DNA from 2 places in the Rahnella sp. CFA14(1/10) genome. Region 1 is predicted to be linked to the other one. Evidence: predicted binding sites of a transcription regulator. Region 1 holds the regulator's gene; the other holds the start of a gene.
What was found. Region 1 encodes LexA, which represses DNA repair genes until DNA is damaged. Its sites were predicted from a motif close to TNCTGTATGTACATACAGNA; they were not measured.
Positions count from the first base shown of each region.

Region 2: EVX52_RS01540 (metal-dependent hydrolase) is a predicted target of LexA. The motif match lies at 1,624-1,643, and genes of this name have one in related genera.

Region 1 covers NZ_SEWS01000010.1:27,020-33,198, reverse strand. Annotated here, with positions in the region: gene EVX52_RS19355 (ROK family transcriptional regulator) at 1-465, shown strand, start outside; gene zur (zinc uptake transcriptional repressor Zur) at 565-1,074, shown strand; gene EVX52_RS19345 (CsbD family protein) at 1,226-1,435, opposite strand; gene dinF (MATE family efflux transporter DinF) at 1,625-2,989, opposite strand; gene lexA (transcriptional repressor LexA) at 3,272-3,880, opposite strand; gene EVX52_RS19330 (diacylglycerol kinase) at 4,000-4,368, opposite strand; gene plsB (glycerol-3-phosphate 1-O-acyltransferase PlsB) at 4,604-6,179, shown strand, end outside.
Region 2 covers NZ_SEWS01000001.1:314,546-318,869, forward strand. Annotated here, with positions in the region: gene kduI (5-dehydro-4-deoxy-D-glucuronate isomerase) at 1-669, shown strand, start outside; gene kduD (2-dehydro-3-deoxy-D-gluconate 5-dehydrogenase KduD) at 748-1,509, shown strand; gene EVX52_RS01540 (metal-dependent hydrolase) at 1,662-2,219, shown strand; gene EVX52_RS01545 (L-cystine transporter) at 2,408-3,799, shown strand; gene kdgR (DNA-binding transcriptional regulator KdgR) at 3,887-4,324, opposite strand, start outside.

The DNA of each region.
Region 1 (6,179 bases):
ACCATCATTGATCCCCAAGGCGACCGGTGCGCCTGCGGACGATATGGTTGCCTCGAAACGCTGGCCTCATTGTCAGCATTAAAGAAAAAGGCCCGTCAGCTTGAGCCTGCGGATCCGGCAAGGAGAACGCCTTCAACACAGGAACTGATCGACCGCTATCATCGGGGTGAAAGTGCCATTTGCGAGCAGGTTATGGAAGGTGCCCGCGCGCTGGGGCTGAGTCTGTATAACTTTCTCAACATTCTGAATATCAATCACATTTATCTTTATGGCCGCAGTTGTGGTTTTGGCGATGCCTGGCTGAAAACCGTCTGCGGACAAAGCGGCCTCAATCCCTTTGATCGTATCGATCACGTCAAAACTCAGGCGACGCATATTGCACCGGGAATACTGAGCCGGGAGCAGCAGATTATGGGTATCGGATATCTGTATGTGGAAAAGGCGCTGGACGCGATGGCAGGTTGAATGGCGCATAATTCGTCGTTTTGGTGCAAGCATGGTAAAATCATCACGGGTCGCATGATGTGGCCTCTTTATTCCAATCTGCGCTCAGAGACCGTTGCCATGACCCTGAATAACCCGGAAAAATTACTTTCACAAGCTGAAGAGCTTTGCCAGCAGCGCAATGTTCGCCTGACCCCGCAGCGGCTGGAAGTACTGCGTCTGATGACGCAACAACCCGGTGCGATCAGCGCCTATGATTTGCTGGATCTGTTGCGTGTGAGCGAACCTCAGGCGAAACCGCCAACGGTTTACCGGGCGCTGGATTTTCTGCTGGAACAGGGGTTTATTCACCGCGTTGAATCTGCAAATAGTTATGTTCTCTGCCATCATTTTGAAGAGCCAAGCCATACTTCTGCGCTGTTTATCTGTGACCGCTGTGGGCTGGTCACCGAAAAAACCACCGATGGCATTGAAGAACGCCTGGCAAAACTGGCAATGGAATCCGGTTTTGATCTTCGCCATTCTGTGGTGGAAGCGCATGGATTATGTGCAGAATGTAAAGTAGTGGAAACCTGTGACAGCCATGACCGGTGTGATCACGACCACAGTATAGTGGTGAAAAAACGCTGAGAGATGAAGGTGTTACGGAAGAGGAACTGAAAGACTGCGGGAAGGTGAAATGCAAAGGTTGGGTACTTCCGTGTACCCGTATCCTGAATTGTTCCGGGTAGGAGCAGCATTTTTCAGGATACGTCACTGATATGCGAGGGGGAGTCGCATGTTACCAGTGATATTTATTTTTGGTTTCCCATTCATTGAGCTCTTTCTCGGCCTGATCTTTCTGATAGCCATAGCGCTCCTGAATTTTACCCACTAACTGATCACGTTTACCTTCAACCACTGTCAGGTCATCATCAGTCAATTTACCCCATTGTTCTTTCACTTTCCCTTTGAACTGTTTCCAGTTACCGTCGGCTTGATCCTTATTCATAATAATATCTCCTGTTACCTTGGGTTTTGTGAACTGCATTTCTGGCTTGCAGTTCGTCCTTAACACTTCAAAGGTTAGTAGAGAATCTCGATTAATCCTCCTGAAACAGAGATAAAACCCGTTATTAGGATTAATCCAAAGCAGGAAATAACGCCAGGGCGGGGTTTATTCCTTTGAAAAGCATACAAATCATTCCGCATGAAGCGAAAACCAGGTGTCGTGCCGCCAGTAACGGCACCAAATCCAGCCAAGGGATAATCCCCGCATCCCCAGGAAAACCGTCAATGCCAGCCACAAGGCATGGTTGCCCAACAGCGGTAAGCTGAAAAGCGTCAGCCCGTATCCTATCGCCGCCACGACCATACTGTTACGCATATCCCGCCCGCGCGTGGCACCGATAAACATGCCATCCAGTAAATAACACCAGACAGCTACCAGCGGCAGGATGATTTGCCAGCCCAGATAATGGTCCGCCAGTTCGCGTAACTCAGGTAGTGACGTCAGCGCATCAATGATCGCCCCGCCTGCAAGCGCATAAATCAGGGCAAAAATCAGGGCAACCAGCCCGGCCTGACGGCACGCGGCATGCCAGACATCCAGCAATTTCTGGCGATTCCGGGCACCGAATGCTTCACCGGAATGCGCTTCGATAGCATAGGCAAAACCGTCCAGCGCAAAAGCGGTGAAGGTCAGCAGGTTCATCAGCACCGCATTCACCGCCACGATGTGGCTGCCAAGCCGTGCGCCGAGAACGGTCAGTGAGGCAAAGCAAAGCTGAAGCAGAAGTGAACGCAACATAATGTCGCGGTTAAGCCCCAGCAGACGGCGCAGGTTACCACGCCAGGCCGAGGTGATTTGTGCGCCGGTTATACCCCGTTGCTTCATTACCCGCCAGACAAAGTACAGCCCGATAAATAGCGTGAAATACTCGGAACTTGCCGTCGCCATGGCAGCACCACGCACATTCCAGCCCAGCCCCATCACCAGCCACAGATCCAGAATGATATTCAGCAGATTCCCGGCAATCAGCAAAATCACCGGCCCGCGAACATACTGAATGCCCAACAGCCAGCCAAGGATCACCAGATTCGCCAGTGAAGCCGGGGCACTGAACCAGCGAATTTCGATAAACAGCCTCGCCTGTTCAAGCACCGGTTGGCTGCCCCCGACGATATGAAACGCCTGTTCCATCAGGGGGTGCCGGAACAACACTATGGTGAGACCAGACAATACGGCCAGCAGAAAGGGTTGTACGAAAGCGCGCGCCAGCAACCGGTTATCATTCGCGCCCAGCGCCTGAGCGGTCATGCCGGTGGTACTCATCCGTAAAAAAAGTAAGAGCATAAAGAGGAAAGTCGTGATCATCGAACCCACAGCCACTCCGCCGAGATAATCCGGGCTGTCGAGATGACCGATCACCGCCGTATCCACAAGCCCGAGAAGAGGCACCGTGATATTTGAAAAAATCATCGGCAATGCCAGCCTCCAGAGCGCCTTATCAGCGGGGCTTAAAAAGGTGTTTTTGAGTGTTTGTCGCGGGGAATGATGTTGCATAGAGAATCTCATGCCGGAGGTTCAGGTTATGCCTGTAAGTGACATCGCCCCGGAAGGGGCGACAAGATGAAACGTTAAAGCTTAGCGGTATGTCAGAGGCGGCTAACGAACCCGCAAATCAACAATATGACCATTGGGATCAAGAATTTGACCCAGTAATATCTGACCGAGTCATTCGAGTTGCAGGAAGGCGGCAAGTAAAAAAATCCCGATGAGCTGACAGGAGTCAGTGATTCGGGTGAACGCACGCAGCCAACGCATCTGCAGCCCGAAGTACGAAGGTCAGATCCAGTCACCGTTGCGGATGACGCCTACGGCCAGCCCTTCAATGCTGAAATTCTGCTCACGTAAATCAACCACGATCGGCTGGAAATCGCTGTTTTCAGGCAATAACTGCACCACACTGCCCTGTTTTTTCAGACGTTTCACGGTGACTTCATCATCTATACGGGCCACAACAACCTGTCCATTACGCACGTCTTGCGTTTTATGTACAGCCAGCAGATCGCCATCAAGAATACCGATATCACGCATCGACATACCGCTGACACGCAGCAGGAAATCGGCACTCGGCTTAAACATGGCCGGATCGACCTGATAGTGTCCTTCAATATGTTGCTGGGCCAGCAACGGCTCACCGGCAGCAACCCGGCCGATCAGCGGTAAACCCTCTTCTTCTTCCATCAGCAAACGAATGCCACGTGATGCGCCGGAAACAATCTCAATAACACCCTTACGCGCCAGCGCTTTGAGATGCTCTTCCGCCGCATTGGGGGAACGGAACCCCAGACGTGATGCAATCTCTGCGCGGGTGGGTGGCATACCGGTGGTGGAGATATGATCGCGAATAAGGTCGTAGACCTCTTGTTGTCTGGTCGTTAAAGCTTTCATTCCGCCCCCTGGTTGTTTATACAGTCTTGCTGTGAGTATATACAGCTAAACGATCAATGAAAACCTAAGATTGAATAAAAACAGGGCATAACGTTGATTCCTGGAATGCAGATTCCAAATCAGAACCATCGTGGCCAAAAGATGCTGACCCAGACAAAAAACGCCAATATGATGGTCAGAAGTACGGCAGCCGAGCCGATATCTTTTGCACGACCTGAAAGTACGTGAAACTCAGATCCGATACGGTCTATCGCGCATTCTACCGCGCTGTTGAGCAGTTCAGTGACACAGACCAAAACAACGGATCCCACCAGCAGAATGCGTTCTACGGGGCTGACATCAAACCAAAAAGATAACAAAATTAACGGAATAGCGACGCTGGCTTCCTGGCGAAAGGCCGCTTCATTTTGCCATGCCGCTTTCAGCCCTTTCCAGGAATAGCCAGCTGCTTTATAAATTCGGGTAAATCCAGTGACTTGGTTAGCCATTTCTTTTACTGATCCTTAGAGAATTTGCCGCACTTTATACCCCAAATAGTCGGGGTGCAGAAAGGCGGTAAAGAAGTGAATCCTGATGAGCTTACATGAGTAAGTGATTCGGGTGAACGTCTTAAGCCAACACCCCTGCGGCTTGAAATAAGAAGGGTATTGCATCACCACAGATCTCATCTGAGCTTTCTGGTATCCTTGCGGCGAAATGGCTAACAAGAGGCTTCACGTTTTTATGTCAGGTTGGCGTAGACTTTATTACACATTATTGAATTTACCGCTCTCATTGCTGGTAAAGAGCAAGGTCATACCTTCAGATCCGGTTACCGAGTTGCATTTAGACCCGACGCGGCCGATTTTGTATGTATTGCCCTATAATTCCAAAGCCGATTTGCTGACGTTGCGTGCGCAATGTCTGGCACAGAATCTGCCTGATCCCCTTATTCCGCTGGAAATTGACGGAACCCTGCTGCCAAGCCATGTCTTTATTGCTGAAGGTCCGCGCGTATTCTCTTATTACACGCCGAAGCAGGAATCCGTAAAGCTGTTCCACGACTACCTTGATTTGCACCGCAATAACCCGGATTTAGACATTCAGATGTTGCCGGTGTCGGTGATGTTTGGTCGGGCACCGGGCCGTGAAGGTCAGGATGACACGCCACATCTGCGCGTACTGAACGGCATCCAGAAATTCTTCGCTGTGCTTTGGCTGGGGCGGGACAGTTTTGTCCGCTTCTCCAATACCGTTTCCCTGCGTTATATGGCGACGGAACACGGCACAGATAAAACCATTGCTCAAAAGCTGGCACGTGTGGCGCGGATGCACTTCTCCCGTCAACGTCTGGCCGCCGTTGGCCCACGTCTTCCGGCACGTCAGGACTTGTTCAACAAATTGCTGTCCTCAAAAGCCATTGAAAAAGCGATTGAAGACGAAGCCCGCAGCAAGAAAATTTCCCACGAAAAAGCCCAGCAAAATGCCATCGCCCTGATGGAAGAGATTGCCGCTGACTTCTCTTATGAAGCCGTGCGCCTCTCTGATCGCGTACTGAGCTGGACGTGGAACCGTTTGTACAAAGGCATCAATGTTAATAATGCTGAGCGTGTACGCCAGCTGGCGCTGGACGGTCAGGAAATTGTGTATGTGCCCTGCCACCGCAGCCACATGGACTATCTGCTTCTGTCTTACGTGCTCTATCATCAGGGGCTGGTACCGCCGCATATTGCCGCTGGCATCAACCTGAATTTCTGGCCAGCTGGCCCGATTTTCCGCCGTCTGGGCGCGTTCTTTATTCGTCGAACCTTCAAAGGCAACAAGCTCTATTCAACGGTGTTCCGTGAATATCTGGGCGAACTATTCAGCCGTGGTTATTCGGTGGAATACTTTGTGGAAGGGGGACGTTCGCGAACCGGACGCCTGCTGGAGCCGAAAACCGGTACGCTGGCCATGACCATTCAGGCCATGCTGCGAGGCGGTTCACGCCCGATTACGCTGGTGCCAATTTACATCGGTTATGAGCACGTCATGGAAGTGGGCACCTATGCCAAAGAATTGCGCGGTGCGACTAAAGAGAAAGAAAGCCTGACGCAAATGCTTAACGGCTTGCGCAAGCTGCGCAATCTCGGCCAGGGTTATGTGAACTTTGGTGAACCGCTGCATCTGACCACTTACCTGAACCAGAATGTGCCGACCTGGCGTGAAGCCATCGACCCGATCGAAGCACAACGTCCGAGCTGGCTGACGCCAACGGTACAGGATTTAGCAGAACAGATCATGGTGCGTATCAACAATTCAGCAGCAGCCAATGCCATGA
Region 2 (4,324 bases), on a different contig from region 1:
GTATCCGTGGGTGATGAAGTTGGTAAACAGCTTGGCGTAAGCTATTTTCTTGAGCGTCGCGAACTCGGCGTGATCAACATTGGTGGTCCGGGCCTGATCGTGGTTGATGGCACGACGTATGAAATCGGTCATGAAGAAGCGTTGTATGTCGGCAAAGGGGCACAACGGGTTGAGTTCAGCAGTGTTGATCCGTTAAAACCGGCTAAGTTTTACTACAACAGCGCACCGGCTCATACCACTTTCCCGAACAAAAAAATCACGCTGGCGGAAGCCTCTCCGCAGACCATCGGTGATGCAGCCACCAGTAACCGCCGCACCATTAATAAATTCATCGTGCCTGACGTTCTGGAAACCTGCCAGCTGACCATGGGGCTGACCAAACTGGAAGAAGGCAGCCTGTGGAATACCATGCCTTGCCATACCCATGAACGCCGTATGGAAGTGTATTTCTACTTCAATATGGAAGAAGAGACGGCCGTGTTCCATATGATGGGGCAACCACAGGAAACCCGTCATTTATTAGTGCACAATGAACAGGCCGTTATCTCTCCAAGCTGGTCAATCCACGCCGGTGTGGGCACCAAAAACTATACCTTTATCTGGGGCATGGTCGGTGAAAACCAGGTATTCGACGACATGGATCACGTCAAAGTCAGCGAACTGCGTTAACTCCTCCCCGCTCTGCTTTAACCGGCAGAGCGACTCATCTTTTATGGCGAACGCGCCGTGGCAAAAGAGACTCTGAATATGATCCTCAGTTCATTTGAATTAAGCGGCAAAGTCGCCATCGTCACCGGTTGCAATACCGGGCTGGGCCAGGGCATGGCGCTAGGCCTTGCGCAGGCGGGATGCGATATCGTGGGTATTAACCTGTCAGCACCTGCAGAAACAGAAAAAAAGGTCACCGCGGCAGGTCGCCGATTTCTCGATCTGAGAGCAGACCTGAGCAGCATTCAGGGTATTCCGGAGCTGATTGAGAAGGCTGTCGGAGAATTTGGTCATATCGATATTCTGATCAATAACGCCGGGATTATCCGTCGCGAAGATGCCATCGAATTCAGCGAGAAAAACTGGGATGATGTGATGAATGTGAACAGTAAAACGCTGTTCTTTATGTCTCAGGCAGCCGCGAAACAGTTCATCAAGCAAGGCAACGGCGGCAAGATTATAAATATTGCCTCTATGCTCTCCTATCAGGGTGGAATAAGGGTGCCTTCCTATACGGCGTCAAAAAGCGCCGTAATGGGTCTGACCCGACTGATGGCCAATGAATGGGCGAAGCACAACGTCAATGTGAATGCGATCGCCCCAGGATATATGGCGACCAACAACACGGAACAGTTGCGTGCAGATGAAGAACGCAGCAAAGAAATCCTCGACAGGATCCCCGCCGGACGCTGGGGTCTGCCAGAAGATGTGATGGGGCCGGTCGTCTTTCTGGCGTCAAAAGCATCTGATTACGTTAATGGCTACACGATTGCCGTCGATGGCGGTTGGCTTGCGCGTTAATGGCACCATAAGTGACACCGAAAGGCGTCTGTTTATACGCCTTTCTTGTTTTTTATCAGCTCGTTGACAATTAGTTACAGGGCATCTCTTCCAAGATTGTGACAGTTTCACTTATACTGGATAAAATAACAGTTATCCAGTTCGGACGCGTCATGACGGCGGAAGGCCATCTCATTTTCTCAATAGCCTGTGCAGTATTTGCCAAGAAGGCACAGCTTTCTCCCGAGCTGGCGCATGGTGACTGGTGGCATATCATTCCCGGCTCTTTGCTTACTTGTCTGCTGCCTGATATTGATCACCCCAAATCGGTGCTGGGACAGCGTCTCAAATGGCTGTCAGCCCCCATCGCGCGGGCTTTCGGTCACCGCGGGTTCACTCACAGTTTGCTGGCTGTGGCCGGTGGGATTTTTCTTTTACGTACTCATTTCCCTCACGACTGGGTGATCCCAGCTGACGCTTTCCACGCCATGATTATTGGTTATCTGAGCCATATTCTGGCTGATATGCTGACACCCGCAGGTGTGCCGCTGCTCTGGCCTTGTCGGTGGCGTTTCCGGTTACCTTTAATTAACAGTCAGCAAGGGAATCAGCTCGAACGGACACTCTGCCTTATTCTGGTCGGTCTGACCCTTTTCTGGCCAGACTGGACGCCCATCATTGGTGCAATAAATCCGGATTTTTTTAATCACCTGCTGAAATTATTCATCTGAACAGAATGAAACACTGCCAGATTGTCTAAAATCAATACAAATATCACCAAAAAGTTATAACGAATTACTTTTGGATATAAATAGTCAGGCCTTCAAACTGTTATTCTGCACCCCAATGCTTTGGGATGGTGCAGTCCTTTCCGGAAACACCCGTTTCATTTATCAAAATTATAAGTTTGGAGTCTGGTATGAATCTTCCGCTCGTTCTTAACGTAGTGGTTTTCGTTGCCCTACTTTTGCTGCTGGCGCAAACCCGCCACAAGCAATGGAGTCTGGCAAAAAAAGTTTTGCTGGGTCTGGCTATGGGTGTGGTATTTGGCCTGGCTTTACAGCTGATCTACGGTTCCGATGATCCGGTACTGAAATCCTCAATTACCTGGTTCAATGTTGTTGGTAACGGCTACGTCCAGTTGCTGCAAATGATCGTCATGCCGCTGGTGTTTGTCTCTATTCTGAGCGCAGTGGCGAAACTGCATAACGCGTCATCGTTGGGTAAAATCAGTTTACTGACCATCGGCACCCTGCTGTTCACCACGCTTATCGCTTCTCTGGTGGGTATCTTCGTGACCGGCCTGTTCGGTCTCACCGCTGACGGCCTGGTACAAGGCACGCAGGAAACGGCGCGGCTGACGGCAATTCAGACTAATTATGTCGGCAAAGTGGCTGACCTGAGCGTGCCTCAGCTGATTCTTTCCTTTATACCGAAGAACCCGTTTGCTGACCTGACAGGCGCTAGCCCGACATCCATTATCAGCGTCGTGATCTTCGCTGCCTTCGTGGGTGTCGCGGCCCTGCAACTGGTGAAAGATGATGCAGAAAAAGGCCCGCGTGTTCTGGCCTTCATCGATACCCTGCAGGCATGGGTGATGAAGCTGGTGCGTCTGGTTATGAAACTGACCCCGTATGGCGTACTGGCTCTGATGACAAAAGTCGTCGCAGGTTCGAATGTTCAGGATATCATTAAGCTGGGCAGCTTCGTTGTGGCGTCTTATCTGGGGCTGGGCATCATGTTTGTTATTCACGCGGTGCTGCTGTCATTCACCGGTGTTAATCCGGCGAAATTCTTCCGTAAAGTCTGGCCGGTGCTGACTTTTGCTTTCACCAGTCGTTCAAGTGCCGCGACCATCCCGCTGAGCGTTGAAGCGCAGACACGCCGTCTGGGTATCCCTGAATCTATCGCCAGCTTTGCGGCATCTTTCGGGGCAACGATTGGTCAGAACGGTTGTGCTGGTCTGTATCCGACCATGCTGGCTGTGATGGTTGCCCCCACGGTTGGCATCAACCCGTTTGATCCCGTATGGATTGCAACCTTAGTGGGTATCGTTACCCTGAGCTCGGCCGGTGTTGCCGGTGTGGGTGGCGGTGCAACGTTTGCCGCCCTGATCGTATTGCCGGCCATGGGGCTGCCGGTTACACTGGTTGCCCTGTTGATTTCTGTCGAACCCCTGATTGATATGGGGCGTACCGCGCTGAATGTCAGCGGTTCAATGACTGCCGGTACCATCACCAGCCAGTTGCTGAAACAGACAGATAAATCGGTAATGGACTCTGAAGAAACAGCGGAGCTGGCACACCGTTAATTTCAGATTGCTACCAACAAAAAACCGAAGCCAGTGGCTTCGGTTTTTTTATGCCTGAAATAACGCAGTATCTGAGAACACGGTAATTCAGAACGGATAATCGTGAAAACCGATTTGCTCTGAAATATTACGCGCGGCAGTATGCAACATTTCCACATAATGACTTTTGCTTTCTTCTGAGAACCGTATCGTCGGGAAAGAAATACTCAGACCCGCAATGACCACACCAAAGCGATCGAATACAGGCACTGCAATACAACGAAGCCCTTGTTCCTGTTCTTCATTATCTTCACCGAACCCCTGCGCGCGAACCTGATCCAACGCAGTCTGCAAATCGGCAGCATTCATGATGGTATTTTCAGTGCTGCGGGTAAATTCAATCACCTGCAACAGCGCATTAACTTCGGTTTTATCGCCCCACGCCAGCAGCACCTTACCGATTGCCGTGGTGTGCAGCGGATTGCGCCGACCAATGCGTGAATGCATACGCAGGTTGTACATTGAGTCAATTTTATGGATGTAGAC